One region of the Candidatus Pelagibacter sp. PS_10_02 genome, then DNA from elsewhere that is predicted to be linked to it. Evidence: riboswitches for the same ligand, from Rfam matches in the RefSeq annotation. Region 1 holds a riboswitch; each other region holds the start of a gene.
The links. Region 1 has a riboswitch for S-adenosylmethionine ahead of AC5SL1_RS01825 (homocysteine S-methyltransferase family protein). Riboswitches for the same ligand answer to the same signal wherever they lie in the genome.

Region 1 (7,218 bases):
AATTTGTTTTAATGTAATCAACAGCAAAATTTATAGCTTTTGGAAAGCCTAAGTTTTTATTTTTTGTGATGATTTTAATATTATCATTTTGATAGTTTAGCTTTGGAAAGATCTTTTCATTTTTACCATTATCAACAATGATAACTTTAAATTCCTTAACATTATCTACACACTCTATTAATAGTTCATTAGAATTATAAGCTACAATAACAATAGTTAAATCATTGTAAAAATTATTAGTCATATTAAATATTATTAAAAAAGTTTAATTTAATCAAAATTTTCTATAAGAGATATTTTTGTTTCATTATATCATTTTTATATATAAATAATCTATTTAATTAATTTATTTTGCGTGTATTGATACAAATAACCTTAATAATAACAAATGATAAAAAAATTTCTTAGTTTAGGAAGACAACCGATAGCAAATTCATTTTTGAAATCAAATGCAAAAAAAAAATTATCTAAAGAATTTTTTTATAATTTATCAGTTTCATTCAATAGTAAGAATTATTTAGTATCAGTTACAAATCCTGTAGACCCAAAAATACAATATACTGATGAATATGCTCATAGAGCTTCAGAATCAAAGACAATGAGAAAGGCATTTAAAGATATAGCAAATAAAATAAAAAAAAGATTCAATCCAAAAATTATTATGGAAATTGGAAGTAATGATGGTGTTTTTATAAAGAATTTCTCCAAAAAGAATGTCATAGCAGTAGAGCCCTGTAAAAATTTAGCTATTATAACTAAAAAAAATTTCAAAACATATTCAGAGTTTTGGACACAAAAATTAGCTAAAAAGATATTTAAATTTTCGAAAAAAGCTGACATAATTTTCTCTGCCAACACAATTTCACATATCCCTAACATTAAAGAAAGTTTTCATGCTATAAACTTTAGTCTATCTGATAACGGAGTTTTAATTATTGAAGATCCTTCATTATTTTCTGTAATTAAAAATACTTCTTATGATCAATTTTATGATGAACATGTTTATGTCTTTTCAGCTTTAGCAATATCTAATGTTGTTAAAGATTCAAACTTAAGACTATTTGATGCAGAAAGAATTAGTACACATGGAGGATCACTGCGATATTATATTTGTAAAGAAAATGCTAAATATAAACCTTCTAAAAGACTAATTCAAATTATACGTTCAGAAAAAAAAATTAGATTAAATAAATATTCAACATTTCAAAAATTTTCTAAACGTGTAAAAAAATCAAAAAAAAATTTGATTGATCTATTTAAAAAATTAAAAATTAAAAACAAAAAAATAATAAGTTATGGGGCTACTTACAAGTCAACAACTATTTTTAATTATTGTAAGATTGGATGCCAATATCTGGATTACGTCACTGATACCACTAAAAATAAACAGGGAAAGTTTACACCAGGACAACATTTACCTATTATTTCCCCTGAAAAAGGCATGACGGATTCTGTTGATTATGCATTTTTAGGTGCATGGAATTTCAAAAATGAAATAATTAAAAAAGAAAAAGAATTTATAAAAAGGGGTGGTAAGTTTATAACTCACGTACCTTTTGTGCGCATTATTAATAAATAAATGTTAAATTTAAAAATCACAAATTGGCTTAAAAAGCAAAAAAAAAATAATAAATTAAAAGTCAATATAATTAAATTATCAAATTTAGATAAATGGAATTTTAATGAAAAAGAAATCACACACACGAGTGGTAAATTTTTTAAAATTGTTGGTTTAAAAGTTTATTCAAATTTTTTTAAAAAAAATTGGGATCAACCAATTATCATTCAAAAAGAAATCGGAATATTAGGTATAATTAAAAGTAAAAATAAATACTTGTTACAAGCTAAAGTTGAACCTGGAAATAAGAATAAAATTCAATTATCTCCAACTGTTCAGGCAACTAAAAGCAATTATAACAAAGTACACAAAGGTAAAAAAGTACCTTATTTAGAATATTTTTTACGTATAAATAAAAAAAATATTATAAATCAATCTGAACAAGGTTTTAGATATTTAAATAAATTTAATTCAAACATTATTATTCAAATTAAAAAAAAAGTAAATCTACTTCCTGGATTTTATTGGTTTTCCAGAAGTGAATTGGAATATTTGATCAAAAAAAAAAGCTTATTAAATATGAATGCTATTTCAATTTTTTCATCTTTTATTAAGAAATCTAAATTTGATAAACCTTATAATTCAGACGCAACGATAAAAAACTTTTTCTATAAAAAAGATAAAAAATTTTTTATTAAATCTAAAATTACTTCCTTATCAAAAATAAATAATTGGATTTATACAGAAAAAAATATTTCACATAAAAAAGGAAAATATTTTTCAGTTATTGGTGCAAAAATTTCTGCTAACAAAAGAGAAGTTGGGCAATGGAGCCAACCATTACTAAGAAGTAATAAACTTGCAATGGCTGGTTTTTTATTAAAGAAAATGAATAATACTATTCATTACTTGTGTAGATATATTTTGAAGCCTGGTTTAAAGAATAGTACAATTACGTGTACTGTAAATACTTCAGACTTTGCTACTTATAAAAATAATTTAGACATACCAAATGAGCAAAAAAATATCATAAGCAAATACTTTCTTAATAAGAAAAAAAATATCTATAAATCAATATATGATAATATCATATCTGATGAAGGTGGTAGATTTTATCATTGCGAGGTAAGAAATATTGCTATTATGCTAGAAGAACATCAAGGTAACAAATTCCCAAATAATTACATTTGGATCTCTCAAAATCAAATGATTAATTATATAAAAAATAAAAAAGTTGATATTGAAGGCCGTTTGTTATTTGGATGTATAAATATCAATAAAGTACTTTGATTAATGAAAAAATTTAAAGTTTTACTATTAGGACATTCTAATTTATCAAAAAAGATAATTATTAAAACATTTATTAAACATAATATTGCTTTTTGTGTTGCATCTAAATCTGAAGAAAATAAAATTGGAAAGGCTTACGCTCAATTTAAAACATACGAAGAAGGTCTTAAAAAATCTGAAGCAGATATTGTATATATTTCTCTTCCAAATTCACTTCATTATAAATGGGCAAAAAAAGCACTTAATAATGGTTATCATGTTATTGTTGATAAGCCTCTCTGTGAAAATTTCAATAAAGTTAAAAATCTAATTAGTATTGCAAAAAAAAATAAAAGATTGTTAACTGAAGCTATTTTTTTTGATTATCATGCACAAATATCTACAGCATTAAAATTATCTGGAGGAGTTGAAAAAATTAAGTATATAAATACTAATTTTGTAATACCTAATCCCATAATTTCCAACTTTAGAAGTTCAAAAAAATTTAAAGGTGATGTTTTAATGGATATGGGTTGTTATGCTTCATCTATAATAAATATTTTTTGTAATAAAAAAATTTTTTCAAGAAAAATAATCTTAAAAAAAAATATTTTAAATATGATTAGTTCTGTAAATTTTATTTTTGACTTTTCAACCCAAATATATACTGGACAGTTTAAGTTTGGTGGTGAATACCAGAATAATCTATGCTTATATACAGACAAAAAAATAATAGAATTAAACCGGGTTTATTCACCCCCGCATGATAAATCATTAAATATATTAGTTAAGGAAAAAAATAATACTAAAATTTATAAAATGAAGAAAGAAAATGCATTCGAAAAATATTTTTTTGAGGTAATAAACAAGATAAAAAAAAAAGATTATCAATATTATTTTAAAAAAATTTTTCTTATAAATAAATTTGTAGAATCCTTAAAAAAAAATAATTAATTTGTTTTTTTAAACGTTATTAAACATAATACTTATCAATATAAATTTTAGCTAACTTTATTAACACTTAAGACAATTTAATAGTTCAATAATTAGTGCTATTTGTTAGCAATATATCAAAAAAAATATGAAATAATAAAACTATATAATTTTAGACATTTCTTTAATATGTGCTGGTCTTGTTTCACAGCATCCACCCAAAATAGTTGCACCATCTTCTTTAAATTTTTTAACAAATTTAGCCATAAATTCAGGTGTTAAATCTTTTCTTTGACCTAAAAACTCATTAGGATTCCCTGTTTTGCTTTTATTATAGTGATTAGTATATCCGTTTTTGGGCTTGGTTGTTTCAAATGCATTAAACTTAAATCCAAAAGGAATACCTAAATTTTTAACCTCTTCCAAATTTTTAGAAAAATTTTCAGGTGAAATACAAGATAAGATTAATCCAAGTAAATTTTTGTGGTCAATATTATTTACAATACTAGATATTTTTTCACCACTTGGAAGATTAACACCCTCAGATATGTGCGCACCTACAAGATAAGGTTTTTTGAAATCCTCGATTGCTTCAATTGCCAGTCTGAATTCTTTAACACTTGATAAAACATCTAAATAAAAAAAGTCAACATATGGATCAAGTAATTTTGCTTGATCATAAAAATTTTGTTTAATTTCTTCATTTGCTCTCGTGTCTTCTTCGTAAGTTAAATATTGAGGTGGAAGACCCCCAGCTATTAAAATATGTGGAAATTGTTTTTTAGCTTTTTGAGCTATCTCCCCAGCTTTTTTATTTAGGTATTCAAATTTATCCTCAACTTTATTGTCACGTAACCTAACTCTTCTAGTTGTAAAAGTTGTGGTAACAATAACTTCAGCTCCAGCTTTAATAAAATCCAAATGAGTATTTAATAATAACTGGTGATATTCTTCTTTAAGCAATGCATTAGCACTCCACAATGTTCCATTAGGTTTCATACCACGAGCTAATAATTCTTGCCCCATACCACCATCTAAAATTCGTGTTGTTTTAAAAAAATTAATATCCATTCTTACTCCTTACTTTTTTAGTGCTTTGGCTTTATGCCAGGTGCACAATATAGTCCAACTACCTTTACCAATTATATAATGATTTCCTTTTTAGCAGATAGTACCTGCAATATGGATCAAATCGGTTAATGTATTTATATATCTAATAGACTGATTAGTAAATCACTTCTTAAATAATATTTTAACATTAAATGAGAAGGATCTTCTCTCACCATCAACATTAAATGGGTAAGCTGTGTGCATTAAATAATTTGGAAAAATCAATAAATCACCTAATTTAGGGTTTAAATTGTAGATGCTTTTACTTAAAAAATTTTTTTGACCATTGATAAAATCAATAGTTCCATTAGTTTTAATCTTTTTATTCTCAAGAAGTTTATTTTGATTCATATCTCTTGGGATTTTAAGATACCCAACCCCTGATAGTTGTCCTTCATGATAATGAATTGGGTTATACTCATTTTTTAATTGTCTTACTACCCATAGGTTGATTATCTTAATTTCTTTAATTTTTTTAACTCCTGACTTATCAAGATAAACTTTGATATTTTTTATTATCTCTTTAGACAAACTTTTATTAACTATTGTTTTAGGTATTTTGATTTCATTCTTAATTTGACTTGCTAGCTTAGAACTATAATCATTTTTTATAGATGATTGGGTCTTATCAACGTGATTATTTAATATGTTAATAATTTTTTTAGATAACTTTGTTTTTCCAATAGTTGGTCCAAAAGCTCTAAATGTTTTCATATTTTATCTATAATAATTTAATACTTCCGTTATGCAAACAACTTCAATCCTATTCGAATAGCGACAAATATGACAAGTGCTGATGTCACTAGAGCCAACATTCTTGCAGGAAAAATTTTAAGATTTAAATAGTTTCCTATTTGACCGCCTATTAAAACAGTCAGAAATAAAGGCCAATAATCATAAATTCCATTTATTGTCGATGACTTTGTAAATTGACCAGCAAGACCTGACAGAGAATTAATCAGTATGAATAATGATGCAGCAGTTGCAATATTTTTTACTTTATCTGCTCTAATTAATAACAATATGGGGCTTAAGAAAATTCCACCACCAATTCCAACTACACCAGACACAAATCCAATAGATGCGCCTATTAATAATGATAACATTTTTGGTATCTTTTTATAAACTTCAATCTTTTGATCAAAAGATTTAAATTTCACAAGAAGTAGAGCTCCTGCTAGTGTTAAAACTACAAAAAGTAAAATTTCAAAAATTTCTTTATTTATTGATAAAGAGCCACCTATGAAAGCAAGTGGGACAGATGATATTAAAAATGGGGCAAGGATCTTAAGATTGATATTTCCAGCTTTAATATAGTTAATACAATTTCCTGATACGACAATAATATTACAAAAGAGGGCAATTACAGGAAAGATTAAGTAAGGAACATCCCAAATTAACAGAAGAGCTAAATACGTAGAACCACCACCGAATCCAACACTAGAGTATAAAGTTGCTGTTAGAAGAAATAAAAATGATAATATAATCATAATAATTATTTTAAATTTATGATTGTAAATATAGCACTTTTAACTGTTACGGACACCAGAACTTTTGAGAATGATAAGTCAGGTGCGATCTTAGCGAAAAAAATAGAGGAGGCTAAACATAAATTAGTAGATAGAAAAATTTGTAAAGATAACAAGGAAGACATTATTAAAATCCTTAAAGATTGGATTGATCAATCTGATATAGACGTTGTAATTACAACAGGTGGCACTGGACTTACGGGTCGAGATATTACACCAGAAGCAATAAGCGAGATAGCTGACAAACATATTCCAGGTTTTGGAGAGGTGTTTAGAACGATAAGTTTAAAAACAGTTGGTACATCTGCCATTCAATCTAGAGCTTGTGCTGTACTTGCTAACGGTAAGTATGTGTTTGCTTTACCAGGATCTTCAGGTGGGGTCACGGATGCCTGGGATGGAATTTTAAAACACCAGTTAGATGTAAATCATAAACCTTGTAATTTTGTAGAGTTGTTTCCAAGACTTAAAGAAAAATAATTATTTTTGATATTTTTCTTTCCACTCAGAATAAGGCATACCATATACATGCTCACGTGCATCTAGGTCTGAAATTTCAACACCTCTTTTCTCGGCCTCTTCTCGATACCATCTTGATATGCAATTCCTACAAAACCCAGCGAGATTCATGAGGTCAATATTTTGAACATCTTTTCTTTCATCTAAATGATGAAGTAGTCTTTCAAATGCAGCAGATTGTAATTCATGTTTTTTATCTTCAGTCATAATTAAAATATTAGACACATTTCAACCAAGCACAAGATGTAGGTTTAATTCAATCATTGGTAGAAATAAAATCTTCATAAAAGTAGATCCTAT
Region 2 (7,218 bases), 350 kb from region 1:
AGTTTACTTACGACAAAAATTTGAAAGGAAGTGGTAATGAAAAATAATAAAATAAAAATTAAAAGCAGTAATTTAAATGTGCATTATGGAGAAAAACAAGCACTCTTTGATGTAGATTTGGATATCTATGACAAAGAAGTTACAGCTTTAATCGGTCCTTCTGGATGTGGAAAATCAACCTTCATAAGATGCATAAACAGAATGAATGATGTTATTGATATTTGTAAAGTTGAAGGATCAATTACAATAGATGATGAAGAGATCATTGACAAAAATCTGGATGTTGTAGGACTTCGAGAGAAAATTGGTATGGTTTTTCAAAAACCCAATCCTTTTCCAAAAAGTATTTATGATAATATTTCTTATGGACCAACCATTCATGGTTTAGCAGAAAATAAAACAGATATGGATGAAATTGTTGAGAATAGTTTAAAAAAAGCAGCTTTATGGAACGAAGTTAAAGACAGGTTAAATGAAGCAGGCACAGGTTTATCTGGAGGTCAGCAGCAAAGATTATGTATTGCAAGAGCCATATCAGTAAATCCTCAAGTTATTTTAATGGATGAACCGTGTTCGGCACTAGACCCTATTGCCACTGCTAAAATTGAAGAATTAATTGATGAACTTAAAAAAAGTTATACAATAGTCATTGTTACTCATTCAATGTCCCAAGCTGTAAGAGTTTCTCAAAGAACTGGCTTTTTCCATTTAGGAAAAATAATTGAAGTGGATACAACAGAGAAAATATTTAAAAACCCTGGAAATAAAATGACCCAGGATTATATTACAGGGAGGTTTGGTTAATCATGTCAGATATTACACATATTGTTAAATCCTACGAGGATGAATTACAAAGTTTAAATGATAACTTAATTAAAATGGGTAGCTTAGTTGAAGCTCAGTTGACAGACTCAATGGAGGCCATCATCAAAGTTGATAAAGAAGCTGCTGAAAACATTATTAAAAATGATGAAAAAATTAATGAGTTAAGAGCAACTATTGAAGAGCAGATTGTAACAGTACTTGTTAAAAGAGCCCCGATGGCAATTGATTTAAGATTAACTATTTCAACTTTAAAAATTTCAAGTGATCTTGAACGTATTGGTGATTTAGCAAAAAGTGTTGCTAAAAAGATCAAACCTTTACCACGCGATCTTCCAGAAGAGTTAATTGCCAGTTTAAAAAGATTAGGGGAGTTAGTTCAAAGACAATTGAAAGATGTTTTGGATGCTTATCTTAACCAGTCAAAAGAAGCTGCTGTTAAAATTTGGAAATCAGATGAGAGAGTAGATGATTTAACACATATCGCAATGAACGAAGTTGCAAATTTCTTAAGCAAAGATAAAAAAAATTTAGATCTAGCAACACACTTATTGTTTGTGACTAAAAATATTGAAAGAGCAGGAGATCATATTACTAATATCGCTGAAGCTTTATTTTATCTAATCGAGGGAGAGCATATTGAAGGAGCAAGACCTAAAGGTAAAGATTTTGATCCAAACTAATGACCGTTAGCATTCATATTGTAGAAGACGAACAACCCATTATCACTTTAGTTAAATATAACCTTGAAAAAGAAGGTTATAAAGTTTCATCATCAGACAATGGCAATGAGGGTATTGAAGATATTAAAAAATTATTTCCTGATCTTGTTTTATTAGACTGGATGTTACCTGATTTTTCTGGCGTAGAAATTTGTAAAATTTTAAAAAAAGAAAAAAAATTTAAAGAAATTCCAATCATAATGCTTACTGCTAAGGGTGAGGATGAAGATAAGATTAAAGGGTTAAACTCTGGTGCAGATGATTACATCACCAAACCCTTTAGTTTCCCAGAATTACTTGCAAGAATAAAAGCGCTACTTCGAAGATCTAAGCCCTCATTAGTTTCTGATATTATTGAATTCGAAGACCTTAAGGTGGATAGATTAACACGACGTGTTTTTAGAAAAAACAAAGAAATTCATTTGGGACCTAAGGAATATGATTTAATCAATTTTTTTATTAAAAACCCTAAACGTGTTTACTCAAGAGATCAAATTCTAGAGAATGTTTGGTCTGATAATATCAATGTTGAAACAAGAACAGTTGATGTTCATATAAGAAGACTTAGACAAAGTATTAATATTGATGGATTTAAAGAATTAATTAGAACCGTAAGATCAGCTGGCTATTCATTAAATTAGTAATGACTGTAGAAGCATAAAGACTTAAAATAATAATAATAAACTGAACATAGACACCCGATTTAGGACTTGTTAAGGTCTGATTATGAAAGGTTATAGATTTATTACAAGTGACGACACTTCAGAATTTTGCCATCGTGTAACGGAGGCCATATCCAATGGATGGAAATTGTATGGTGAACCCAAAATGACTTTTGATAAAAAAAGAGGGGTCATGCGTTGTGCTCAAGCAGTTATAAAAAATTCACCTCAGAAAAAGTATTCCAAAAAGATGAAGCTATCATCGATATAAATGGCAGATCAGATAATACCCTTTGTTTATATGCTAGGGATACTCTTATTAGTACTCCCAGCTTTTCTACAATCTAATTCTAAATTAAAGCAGTTTTTAACTAATCTTAGTATTTGGATTGTCATTATTCTCATAATTTTAACTATTATTTATTTTTTCAATTGACAGTTTGAGAGAAAGTTGATTATATTTAGTTGCGCTGAGTTAAGTTAAATTGCAGAGCGCGTTATAAATCCTGCTAAAGCGACGCTTCAACCACCGCTTTAGACAGGTGGTTTTTTTTTATCTTTCATAAAATTAAGCCGGGCAGTTGAACCATATTGTGCGCCCTGCATTTGCTTAAGCACTAAAAAGGAGAAAAGAGGCCTATGAATATAACCTCTGATTATTTTGTGACCTTTTTTCTCCAAAACAAGAGGAAAAAAAATGAGCACAAATAAATTAAAAGAAAGATTAGATAAAGGACCTGTTATATGCGCAGAAGGTTTTTTATTTGAGATAGAAAGACGTGGCTATATGTCATCAGGGGAATTTGTTCCAATGGTGTCATTAGATCATCCTGAAGTTTTAGAAAATTTACATAGAGAATTTCAACACGCAGGATCTGATGTAGTTGAGGCCTTTACTTATAATGGACACAGAGAAAAAATGCGTGTTATTGGTAAGGAAGAACTTCTCGAACCACTAAATCGTTCAGCATTAAAAATTGCTAAAAAAGTAGCACTAGATACTCCTAAAGGATCAAAACCAAATTTGATGGCAGGTAATATTTCAAATTCAAATATCTGGAAACATAATGATCCACAATCTCAAAAAGAAGTTGAAGGAATGTTTACAGAGATGATTGGTTGGGCCGTTGAAGAAGGTGCTGATATGTTAATTGGTGAAACTTTTTATTATGCTGAAGAAGCTTTTAAAGCTTTAGAGATAATGAAAAAAACAGGTTTACCAACTGTATTAACCATATCCCCAATGGGTGAAAATAAAATGAGAGATGGAAAATCAGTTGTTGATACCTGTAAAGAGCTAGAGCAATTAGGGGCCGATGTTGTTGGTTTAAATTGTTTTAGAGGACCTGCTACTATGTTTCCTTTTTTAAAAGAAATTAGAAAAGCAGTTAAATGTCATGTTGGAGCTTTACCTATTCCTTATAGAACCACTGAAGATTACCCAACATTTTTTAATCTACCAGATAGAAGCGATTGTCAGTGTCCATCACCTCATGGAAGAACGTTTCCAACAGCATTGGACCCACACTTTTGTAATAGATATGAAATAGGTAAATTTGCAAAAGACGCTTATGCCCTAGGCATTAATTACCTTGGAGTATGTTGTGGAGCAAACCCAATGTTGATTAGGGAAGTTGCTGAGTCAATTGGTTTAACTGTTCCAGCAAGTAAATATCGAGAGAACATGGAAAATCATTTTATGTATGGAAAAAATAAAAGAATTCCAAAACATATGACTGAATATGGAGACAAAGCGTAAATAAATTAAGAAGGGCATTTAACTAAATTGTGCGCCTGACATATGTCGAAGCACTAAAACAGGAGAAAACAAATGAGTAACAATCTAAAAGAAACAATAAGTAATCTTCAGAAGGATTTTACAGCCAACCCCAAAAATGCTTTGGTCCAATATGAAAGCAACTCAATTCTTAAAGAAGGACTTCAATCTGTAGTCACTCTTAGAGAGCATAAATTAGTTGTTGATGAACCCAAAAGTTTTGGTGGAAAAGATGAGGGACCCAGCCCAGTAGAGTTAATATTAGCAGCGTTAGCAACGTGTCAGGAGATAACCTATAAAGCATTTGCTACAGCAGCGGGTATTAATATTGAGAGTGTTAGTGTTAAATTAAAAGGTGAATTAGATCTTCAGGGTTTTTTAGCTTTAAATAAAAACACTAGACCTGGCTTTCAATCCATCTCTGGTACTGTTGATATTAAATCTTCATCACCTAAAGCAGAAATAGATAAATTGATTGATACGGTAAATACACATTGCCCGGTATTAGATATTTTATCAAAAGGAGTTCCTATTAAATTGTTTCAAAAGGTTTCTTCAAGTTCTAATAATAAAGAGCACATAGAGCAAAGAGCAAGTGCTGCTTAACTAATCTAATTTAAGCCCTATGAAAATAGGGCTTAAGTCTTTTAAGTTCATTTCAAATCCTAAAAAATTAGAAGTTTGACTAGAATTAAGTATTAATTGCGTGCTAGGGTCTTGTTAATGAAAAATATTTATCATTCCGATATTTATCAATTTAACACCCCAGTTAATAGTTACTGGGAAGATCATTCAAGCGAAAATTTAAATCTAGAAAAACTTAATAAAGATATTAGTTCAGAAATTGTTGTAATAGGAGGAGGGTATACTGGTTTATCCTGTGCAATTAATTTAATAGAAAATCATAATTTAGAGGTCATTTTAGTTGAAGCTGGAAAAATAGGTTGGGGGGCTTCATCTCGTAATGCAGGTTTTTGTTGTCTGCCACCAAGTAAGATGTCTTTTAAAAAGATGCAAGCTATTTACGGCAATGATGAAACTAAAAAGTTCTTTAAAAACTCTGTTGAAGGCTCAAATTATACAAAAGATATTATACAAGAATATAATATTGATTGTGATGTAACGGGGGATAGTAATTACGTAGTCGCCCATCACCCAAGTAAGTTTAAAGATATTAAAGAACAAGCCAAAGCTTACAAAGAAGAGTTTGGTATTGAAACTGAAATTTATTCAAAAGAAGACTTTGATAAAATTGGCCATGGGGGTACAGAGCAATTTGGAGCTTTTTCTTATAAACCTGGTTTTGCAATCAATCCTCTTAAGTTTGTTAATGGCATTGCAAAATATGCTTTATCTAAACAATTAAAAATCTTCGAGCACACTAAAGTTGATAAAATTGATAAAGATAAGGGCACTTATATTTTAAGGACTAAAGAAGGATCTATTCGTTCAAAAAAAATAGTTGTTGCAACAAATGGGTTCTACCAAGAAGGTTTAATCCCAGAGATGAATTCAAGAATTTTACCAGTAATTTCAAATATTATTGTCACCCAACCCTTAACCGAGCAAGAAATTGACCAACATAATTTTAAAACATTTTCTCCAATAGCTAATACTAAAAATCTTTTATATTATTATCGAAAGTTACCTGACAATCGAATTTTATTTGGTACCAGAGGAGATTTAAGTGGCAGTGATCAATCTAATTTAGATATGTCTAAGAAAATGGAAAAGTTTTTAAAAGATATTTTTCCTAAATGGAAAGACATTAATATTGATTATAATTGGCGGGGATTAATTGCTTTATCTCAAAAATTAACTCCCTCCATTGGTAAAATTGATAATGAAGAGATTTATTATGGATTTGGTTATAATGGGGTTGGAGTGAGTGCTGCTCCTTGGACTGGAAAACAATTGTCTAAGTTAGTATTATCAAACAGTAAAGAGTTAGATATTTCAAAAATTTATAAAGGATTACCTAAGAAATTTATCTTTCCTAAGTTAAGAACATTTTATTTTAGATTAGCGGTGTGGTTTTATATAATTAAAGACAGATTTAATATTAACTAATTCCATTACCTAGACACCTGATTAGAGGTTTCGCAATATTGAGTTATGAAACTCACTATGAGTGAAGCTGATAAAAAAAATAGCATTTTATATTTATAAATTTATTTTAAATAATATTTGTTAAAGGTAGCTTTTGTTGCTACCTCAAGTTGATTTATTAATCATCACAAACTAAACGATAAGTTTTTATTAAACTTATTTCCGTGAAATTTTTCTTAAATTGCATCATTTGGTAAATTAATTTAAAATATTATTTGTAATCTTAATAAAATTCAAAAAAAAATGAAACAAACTGCAATTATGTCATATTGGTTAAGTGCTACAACCAAGTGCACATCTATGGGCATGGGAAATCAAAAAGGTTGGTTTTCAAATTTAAACCATGCCCCACCCAAAATACAAGTTAAGAAAATATGAAACGACTAAAAAATTTTTTAACTTGGTTATTTATCTATCTCCTTAGTATTGGAAATCCATACACCTATTCATTTGCCGATATTGCAGCAACAACACTTCCAACTGGTGGAAATGTAATTAGTGGAAACGTAACAATTTCAATACCAGAAGTTGGAAAGATGGATGTAAATCAAACATCTAATCAAGGAATAGTGAATTGGGATACTTTTAATGTAGGTTCAAGTGCATCAGTACATTTTAATCAACCAACCTCAAGATCAAGTATTTTAAATAATGTATTAAGTGGTCAATCAATCATCAATGGATCTATTTTTTCCAATGGTCGTCTAATTTTAGTAAACCCAACTGGAATTTTAACAGGACCTACGTCTGCAATTAGATCTGAGGGCGCAATTTTATCAACTTTAAATTTAACTAAACAAAATTATTTAAATAGTACTTATAACTTTTCAACTAACAATAATTCAACTTTAATAAACGAAGGTAACATAGAGGGTGAGTATGTTGCTTTGCTTTCTCCAATAATTACTAATAAAGGAACTATTAATACAAATGTTGCAACAAGCCTTGCTGCTGGAGATAATCTAAAATTAAGTATAAGTGATAGCAATCTTTTAACGGTATCAGTCAATCCTTCAAAAATAAAATCTTCAATTAATAACGAAGGAAATATTAAATCTCAAAATGGAATTGTGACTTTAAAAACAGATATTGCTCAATCTGTCGTTGATCAAGTAATTAAAATTGA
Region 3 (7,218 bases), 220 kb from region 1:
CTCAATTTATATGCAGATTGGTTTTTCTAAAAATATTTCTGAAAATTTAATTGATGATTTTTTTACTACAATCTTGGAAAATTTAAAAATTGAAAAAAAACTTAAACTTTCAAAATTTGGTACGTTTTCTATAAGACAAAAAAAAAGTAGAGTTGGAAGAAATCCTAAAACTAAAGAAGAAGCGGCTATATCTGATAGAAATGTTGTTTTATTTAAAGCTTCTAAAGAGTTTAAAGATTTAGTAAATTCTATAAATGATCAATAAAAATTTAGATGCTTACAAATCAATAGGTGAGGTTGCTAAAATTCTAGATTTAGTAAATGTCAAAAAGGGTACTTTTAATACTCATACAATAAGGTTTTGGGAAAAAGAATTTAAACAGATCAAACCAAAAATTCTCAATGGTAATAGAAGATACTATAATAATCAGACTATAGAAGTTCTTAAAAAAGTTAAATTCTTACTTAAAGAACAAGGAATGACAATCAATGGAGTTAAAAAAGTTCTCAATTCTGACAAATCTTTAAACCTTGACGAATTATCAAATAATTCTATAAGTGCTAATTATAATTTCAGAAATAAATTAAAAAATATTTCTAACTTAGTAAAACAAATTAAAAAACTAAAATAGTATGGCAAAAAAAACACATGTTAAAGTAAGATTGGTCCCTGAAGCTAAACCTGATAGTCCTTTTTTTTATTATGTAAAAAAGCCAGCAGGTGGTGAAAAAGCTAAAGTTAAATTGTCTGCTAAAAAATACAATCCATCTACTAGAAAACATGAAATGTTTGTGGAAAAAAAACTTCCACCACACAGTAAATAGTTTATTTCTTTTTAAAGTTTCTTTTTTCGTAATCTATAAAAGACCAAATCATATTTTTCCAAATTCTGTTTGTAATTTTTGGATCAATTTTAGTCTTGATTGATTTTTTTTTAATTTTTTTAAGTATGTAAGTTATTCTTGCTTTATCGATTATTTCTTTTTTATAAATTTTTACTTTTAAAACTTCATTTACTAAAATTGATCTTTTTTTGATTAATTTAAGTAAATCATTATCTAATTTATCAAGTTTTATTCTTAATTGGCTAAGTTTTTTTTTATTAGTAGGCGACATTTAATCAATTGGTTATTAAAATAATTATTATAAGTATAATTTATGTTTGTAAATAGCGACAACTATATAAAATATTTAAAGATATGGTTAATAGGACTATTTTTGCTAATTGTTCTTATGGTTGCTGTAGGTGGCTTAACTAGATTAACTGACTCAGGTTTATCCATTACAGCATGGGAGCTTTTCTCAGGTATATTGCCGCCACTTAATTCAAATGATTGGAATATGTATTTTGAGGAATATAAGAAAATTCCAGAGTATAAAAATATTAACTATGGAATGTCTTTAAAAGAATTTAAAATAATTTTTTATTGGGAGTATGCACATAGATTATTAGCACGTATTGTTGGCTTGTTCACCTTAATCCCTTTAATTATTTTTTGGATTAAATATAGAGATTCTAATTTTTATTCTAATAAATATTTTTTGATATTTTTTCTTATATGTTTGCAGGGATTTTTAGGTTGGTTTATGGTTACTAGTGGATTAACACAAAATAATGATGTTAGTCATTTTAGATTGGCAATTCATTTATCACTTGCACTTTTTATCTTATGTTTAATTTTTTGGTATATTTTAGATTTTTTTGATATTAAAAAATTAGATTATAAAATTCCACAATCCTTTTTGTTATTTATTTTTTTATTAATTATTATTCAAATTATATTGGGAGCTTTTCTATCAGGTTTAGATGGAGGTTTAATTTATAATACTTGGCCAGATATGAATGGTACATTTTTTCCAAATGATGTTTTATTATTAGATTTTTTTACCTCTGAGTCATTTTATAATACTTCTATTATTCAATTTTTACATAGATCAACTGCCTATCTGCTTGTTATCCTTGTTATGATTATTAACTATTTATTTATTAAAGAAGGAGTTGCCATAAAGAATATAATTCTTTTTGATACAGCTTTACTTATTCAAATATTATTAGGAATTGTTACATTAATATCTGGTGTAGAAATAAAGTATGCATCACTACACCAGTTAGGTTCTATTTTTGTATTAACAACCTATATTTTACTCATTTATAAAAACTCAAGAGGTTTTTTAAAACGATAAAGAATTGTTATGAAGCGCTAAGTGCTTGATCAAGATCATCTATTATATCGTCAATATGTTCTAATCCTATACACAGTCTTATATATCCAGGCGTAACTCCTGCAGCACTTAATTCTTGCTCTGTGAGTTGGCTATGAGTTGTTGTTGCTGGATGTATAGCTAAGCTTCTAGCATCTCCTATATTTGCCACATGATAGAACATCTTTAAAGCTTCTATAAATTTCTTACCAGACTCAATACCACCTTTTAGTTCTATTCCTATTAAAGCACCATTTCCCCCATTAAGATATTTTTTTGCTCTTTTACCAATATCTCCTTCATATTTGGTTGGGTAAATTACTCTAGCAACTTTTTTATGTTTAGATAAATGATCCACTGTTTTTTCAGCATTAGAGCAATGTTGTTTCATCCTCAAGGCTACTGTTTCAAGTCCTTGAATTATTCCAAAAGCATTATCAGGCGCTAATGCAGCTCCAAGATCTCTCAAAAGAGTAACTCTTGCTCTAACAGCAAAGGATACATTAGCACCAGTTAATTCAGGAACTGCCTTACCCCAAACTACGCCACCATAGCTTGCATCAGGTTCATTAAACAGTGGTTGTCTTTTTGGATTAGCTGTCCAATCAAAATTTCCACCATCAATTAGTGCTCCACCCACAACTGTACCATGTCCACCTATATATTTTGTAAGTGAATAAACTACTACAGCTGCACCATGTTCTATTGGCTTACAGATGATAGGAGCGGCCGTGTTATCAACTATTAATGGTATATTATATTTTTTTCCAATATCAGAAACTTCTTTAATGGGAAATACTCTTAAATATGGATTGGGTAACGTTTCCCCATAAAAAGCTCTAGTTTTATCATCTATTGCTTTTTCAAAGTTTTTAGGATCTGCTGGATCAGCATATCTAACTTCAATACCAAGCTTGCTCAATGTATGAGTAAACAATGAAACAGTTCCACCATAAAGATCTGTAGAACTAACAATGTTATCCCCAGCTTGAGCAACATTTAAGATAGCAAAGGTTGAAGCTGTTTGCCCAGAAGAGACAGTTAAACTTGCTAATCCACCATCTAAGGCAGCCAGTCTTTTTTCAAGAACATCATTAGTTGGATTCATAATTCTTGTGTAGATATTTCCAAACTCTTTTAGACCAAATAAATTGGCTGCATGCTCAGTGCTATCAAATAGATATGAAGTTGTTCTATAAATTGGCACAGCTACAGCTTTTGTAGTTGGATCACTTCTATAATCACCACCATGCAATGCAATAGTTTCTGGGTTTTGTCTTTTTGTACTCATCTTAATACTCCTTTTTTAGTACTTTTGCTTTATGCAAGGCGTACAATACAGTTCAAATGCGCCTACCGAAAATGTGGGTAAAAAATCCTTTTTAGCAATTATTAGCCTGCAATAGGAACAAATCGGCAAATAAAAATTACCATTAAATGGCTATATTGCAAGAGAAATATAAAATTGACTTTATAATTATTAATAGTATTAATCCTCGCTCTATGACTAAATTTTTAAAAAGTAGCGAATTAACGAGTAATTGGTTTGAAATTGATGCTAAAGGAGCAGTTGTTGGAAGATTAGCATCTATAATAGCAATGATTGTTAGAGGAAAAAACAAAACTACTTACACACCTCACATGGATGATGGTGACTTTGTTGTTGTTAAAAATATAGAGCATGCAAAATTTACTGGAAAAAAATTTAAAGACAAAAAATACTACAGACATACGGGTCATCCAGGTGGAATTAAAGAAATAACTCCTGAAAAATTATTAGAAAAGAATAAACCAGGAGAGACTTTAAAATTAGCAATTAAAAGAATGTTACCAGGAGGTGTTCTTGGTAGAAAGCAATTAACTAAAGTTAAAATTTATGCAGGTGAAGACCATCCACATACAGCTCAAAATCCTAAACTTTTAGATTTAGGAAAATTAAATAGTAAAAATTTAATTAGAAATTAATATGGAACAAACAGCGCAAACAGTATCAAAAAAACCAAAAATCAAATTAGATTTTAAAGATAGCAAATATGCAACTGGCAGAAGAAAAAAATCAATTGCTAAGATTTGGTTAAAAAAAGGGACTGGTAAAATTTATGTTAATGGTCGAACTATGGATGAATACTTCACTAGCGGTAGCCATAAAATGCAAATCACAAGACCTTTTGAAATTATTAATCAAGCAACAGCATATGATGTTAGATGTAGTGTTGCAGGAGGCGGACACACTGGACAGGCAGGAGCAATGGTTCACGGTATTGCAAAAGCCTTAATATTATTTGACTCAGAGCTAAGAAGTACATTAAAAACAGAGAAACTTAATACTAGAGACTCAAGATCTGTTGAAAGAAAAAAACCTGGCCGAAAAAAAGCCAGAAGAAGCTTCCAATTCTCGAAAAGATAATTCTTTTTTATTTCAAAATAGTTATAATAAACAATGCCTAAGCTTAATGTTTTAGTTGCTGGTTCTACTGGTTATATTGGTGTTCAATTAATAAAGTTATTAGTTAAGCACAAAAATATTAATATAAAATATTTATGTGGTAGTTCATCTGTTGGTAAGAAAATTACCAGTTATGAAAAATCATTAAAATCAAAAAATTTACCAAAGATTACTAAATTTAATAAATCATTTTTAAAAGAAGTAGACTTGGTATTTACTGCATTACCAAATGGTGAGGCACAATCTATATCTAATAGTTTATTAAAACATAATGTGCTAATTGATTTGGCAGCAGATTTTAGACTTAATAATGCATCCTTATATTTAAAATGGTATAAACAAAATCACAGATCAATTTCAAATATTAAAAAATCTATATATTCATTACCTGAAATTACAGGTGAAAAAGTTAAAAATTTTAATATTATTGGCTGCCCAGGTTGTTATCCAACATCAATATTGTTGCCGTTAATTCCATTGATTAAAAAAAATTTAATTAAAGTTAATAATATAATTATAGATTCTAAATCTGGATATTCTGGTGCAGGTAGAGGAGTGCAAGACAAGTATAAAAATAAAAACCTTTATGAATCCTTAAGTGCATACGGTGTTGGTTTTCATCGACACAATTCTGAAATACAACAAGAATTAAATTCTTTTACAAAAAAGAAAGTAAATTTTACTTTTACACCACATTTAACACCAATGTTTAGAGGAATATTAAGCACCATTTATATAGAGCTTAATAAAGGCTCTACTATTAAGAAATTAGAAAAAGTATTGATTAATCATTATCCCAATAATGGATTTGTAAAAATTCTAAAAACTAATTCTTTAATAAGCACAAATGATATAATTAATACAAATAATTGCCATATATCAATTTGCAAAACTAAGTATAAAGATAGAATTATTATCTTATCAGCAATAGATAATTTAATTAAAGGTGGTGCAGGACAAGCTATACAAAATATGAATATTAGATTTGGATTTAATAAATTCAGAGGATTAAAATGAAATATCTTACATTAATTTGTTTATTTATTTTATCGGCATGTAATTTAAACGATAATATAGTTGAACTTAATGATAATACTTTAAAAAAAACAAATGTTAAGAATTTTAATTTATCAGATACAGAATTTAAAAGAATGTCTTTTAATGAATTTGAATTATTTCTTAAAGAATATTCAAAAAACACAGAGTATCCTGATATAAAAAAGTAAATGGAAATGAATTTAAATATTGCTGTAGTTGGATTGGGTCAAGTAGGTAATTATTTACTAAATGAATTAAATACAAAAAAAAAAGAAATTGAATTAATTACTGGTAAAAGAATTAATATTGTAGCTGTTTCTGCAAAAAACATAAAAAAGAAAAGAAAATTTAAAGTTAATAAAGATATCTTTTTTAAAAATCCTTTAGATATTTTTAAATTAAATAAAGTTGATATTTTATTTGAAGCAATAGGAATGTCTGATGGCATTTCTAAAAAAGTAGTTGAAACTGCTTTAAGAAATAAAATTCACGTTATTACACCAAATAAAGCCCTAATATCAAAACATGGAGATTATCTTGCTAAATTAGCTGAAGATAATAATGTTAATCTTGAATTTGAAGCATCTGTTGCTGGTGGTATTCCAATATTAAGAACTATTAAAGAGGGTCTAGCAACTAACAAAATTACTAAAGTTTATGGAATTTTGAATGGAACTTCCAATTATATTCTATCAGAAATGAGAAATTCTAAAGATAGTTTTGCCAATGTTTTAAAAAAGGCTCAAAAATTAGGATATGCTGAACCAGGTAACCCTAAATTAGATCTTAATGGTTTTGATGCTTTTGCTAAAGTAAGAATTTTGTCTGCTCTTGCATTTAATACTAAGATTTCAAAATATAAATGTTTAATGGAAGGAATTGAAAAAATTGAATTAAAAGATATTGAAATTGCTAGCCAATTAAATTTACGTATTAAGTTACTTGGTATTTCTGAAATTATTAATGGTTGTTTATTTGAAACTGTCCACCCATGTCTTGTAAGTAAAAATTCTTACATTGGTAATGTTTCTGGTGTGATGAATGCTGTCATACTTGAAGGTAAACCTGTTGGTGAAAGTATATTACAAGGGGAGGGTGCTGGGCCTGGACCTACTTCTTCATCATTACTTTCTGATTTACTTTCAATTTTGAAAGGGGATATTAAAAAACCCTTTGGAATACCTAGCAACAAGCGTAAGTCCATAAAATGTTATAATGTCAATAATTATACTAATTCTTTATATTTGAGATTTGAAGTTAAAGATAAACCTGGCGTTCTGTCCAGAATTACTAACAGGTTAGCTCAATACAAAATTTCTGTAAAAAGAATGATTCAAACACCAGATAAAAAAAATAATAAAGCTACTGTTGTTATTATTACTCACAAAACAAGCGAACTTAATTCAAATAACTGTCTTGCAAAATTTAAAAAAGATAAAGATATTCTTAAATATCCTACATTAATTAGAATTCATAATTAATGGAATTATATTCCAAAATTTTTGAAGTCTTATTTCCTGTTTTTTTTGTT

Region 2: linked by a shared signal. The riboswitch ahead of AC5SL1_RS03840 (homocysteine S-methyltransferase family protein) and the one ahead of AC5SL1_RS01825 (homocysteine S-methyltransferase family protein) in region 1 are both predicted to bind S-adenosylmethionine.
Region 3: linked by a shared signal. The riboswitch ahead of AC5SL1_RS03065 (O-acetylhomoserine aminocarboxypropyltransferase/cysteine synthase family protein) and the one ahead of AC5SL1_RS01825 (homocysteine S-methyltransferase family protein) in region 1 are both predicted to bind S-adenosylmethionine.

What each region holds. Positions count from the first base shown of each region.
Region 1 is NZ_CM182076.1:339,717-346,934, forward strand. It holds gene AC5SL1_RS01805 (glycosyltransferase family 2 protein) at 1-244, opposite strand, end outside; gene AC5SL1_RS01810 (class I SAM-dependent methyltransferase) at 389-1,579, shown strand; gene AC5SL1_RS01815 (NDP-hexose 2,3-dehydratase family protein) at 1,580-2,848, shown strand; gene AC5SL1_RS01820 (Gfo/Idh/MocA family protein) at 2,852-3,781, shown strand; gene AC5SL1_RS01825 (homocysteine S-methyltransferase family protein) at 3,923-4,831, opposite strand; SAM riboswitch class V at 4,841-4,904, opposite strand; gene AC5SL1_RS01830 (2OG-Fe(II) oxygenase family protein) at 4,994-5,584, opposite strand; gene AC5SL1_RS01835 (sulfite exporter TauE/SafE family protein) at 5,614-6,360, opposite strand; gene AC5SL1_RS01840 (molybdenum cofactor synthesis domain-containing protein) at 6,379-6,879, shown strand; gene AC5SL1_RS01845 (DUF1244 domain-containing protein) at 6,880-7,125, opposite strand.
Region 2 is NZ_CM182076.1:688,263-695,480, reverse strand. It holds gene pstA (phosphate ABC transporter permease PstA) at 1-37, shown strand, start outside; gene pstB (phosphate ABC transporter ATP-binding protein PstB) at 37-804, shown strand; gene phoU (phosphate signaling complex protein PhoU) at 807-1,505, shown strand; gene phoB (phosphate regulon transcriptional regulator PhoB) at 1,505-2,185, shown strand; gene AC5SL1_RS03845 (DUF1737 domain-containing protein) at 2,271-2,477, shown strand; SAM riboswitch class V at 2,773-2,837, shown strand; gene AC5SL1_RS03840 (homocysteine S-methyltransferase family protein) at 2,904-3,965, shown strand; SAM riboswitch class V at 3,969-4,033, shown strand; gene AC5SL1_RS03835 (OsmC family protein) at 4,038-4,589, shown strand; gene AC5SL1_RS03830 (NAD(P)/FAD-dependent oxidoreductase) at 4,707-6,053, shown strand; gene AC5SL1_RS03825 (beta strand repeat-containing protein) at 6,467-7,218, shown strand, end outside.
Region 3 is NZ_CM182076.1:557,188-564,405, reverse strand. It holds gene AC5SL1_RS03090 (integration host factor subunit alpha) at 1-265, shown strand, start outside; gene AC5SL1_RS03085 (MerR family transcriptional regulator) at 255-632, shown strand; gene AC5SL1_RS03080 (50S ribosomal protein L33) at 634-825, shown strand; gene AC5SL1_RS03075 (chorismate mutase) at 827-1,117, opposite strand; gene AC5SL1_RS03070 (COX15/CtaA family protein) at 1,160-2,185, shown strand; gene AC5SL1_RS03065 (O-acetylhomoserine aminocarboxypropyltransferase/cysteine synthase family protein) at 2,193-3,494, opposite strand; SAM riboswitch class V at 3,499-3,567, opposite strand; gene rplM (50S ribosomal protein L13) at 3,707-4,168, shown strand; gene rpsI (30S ribosomal protein S9) at 4,170-4,610, shown strand; gene argC (N-acetyl-gamma-glutamyl-phosphate reductase) at 4,644-5,666, shown strand; gene AC5SL1_RS03045 (hypothetical protein) at 5,663-5,875, shown strand; gene AC5SL1_RS03040 (homoserine dehydrogenase) at 5,876-7,168, shown strand; gene AC5SL1_RS03035 (AEC family transporter) at 7,168-7,218, shown strand, end outside.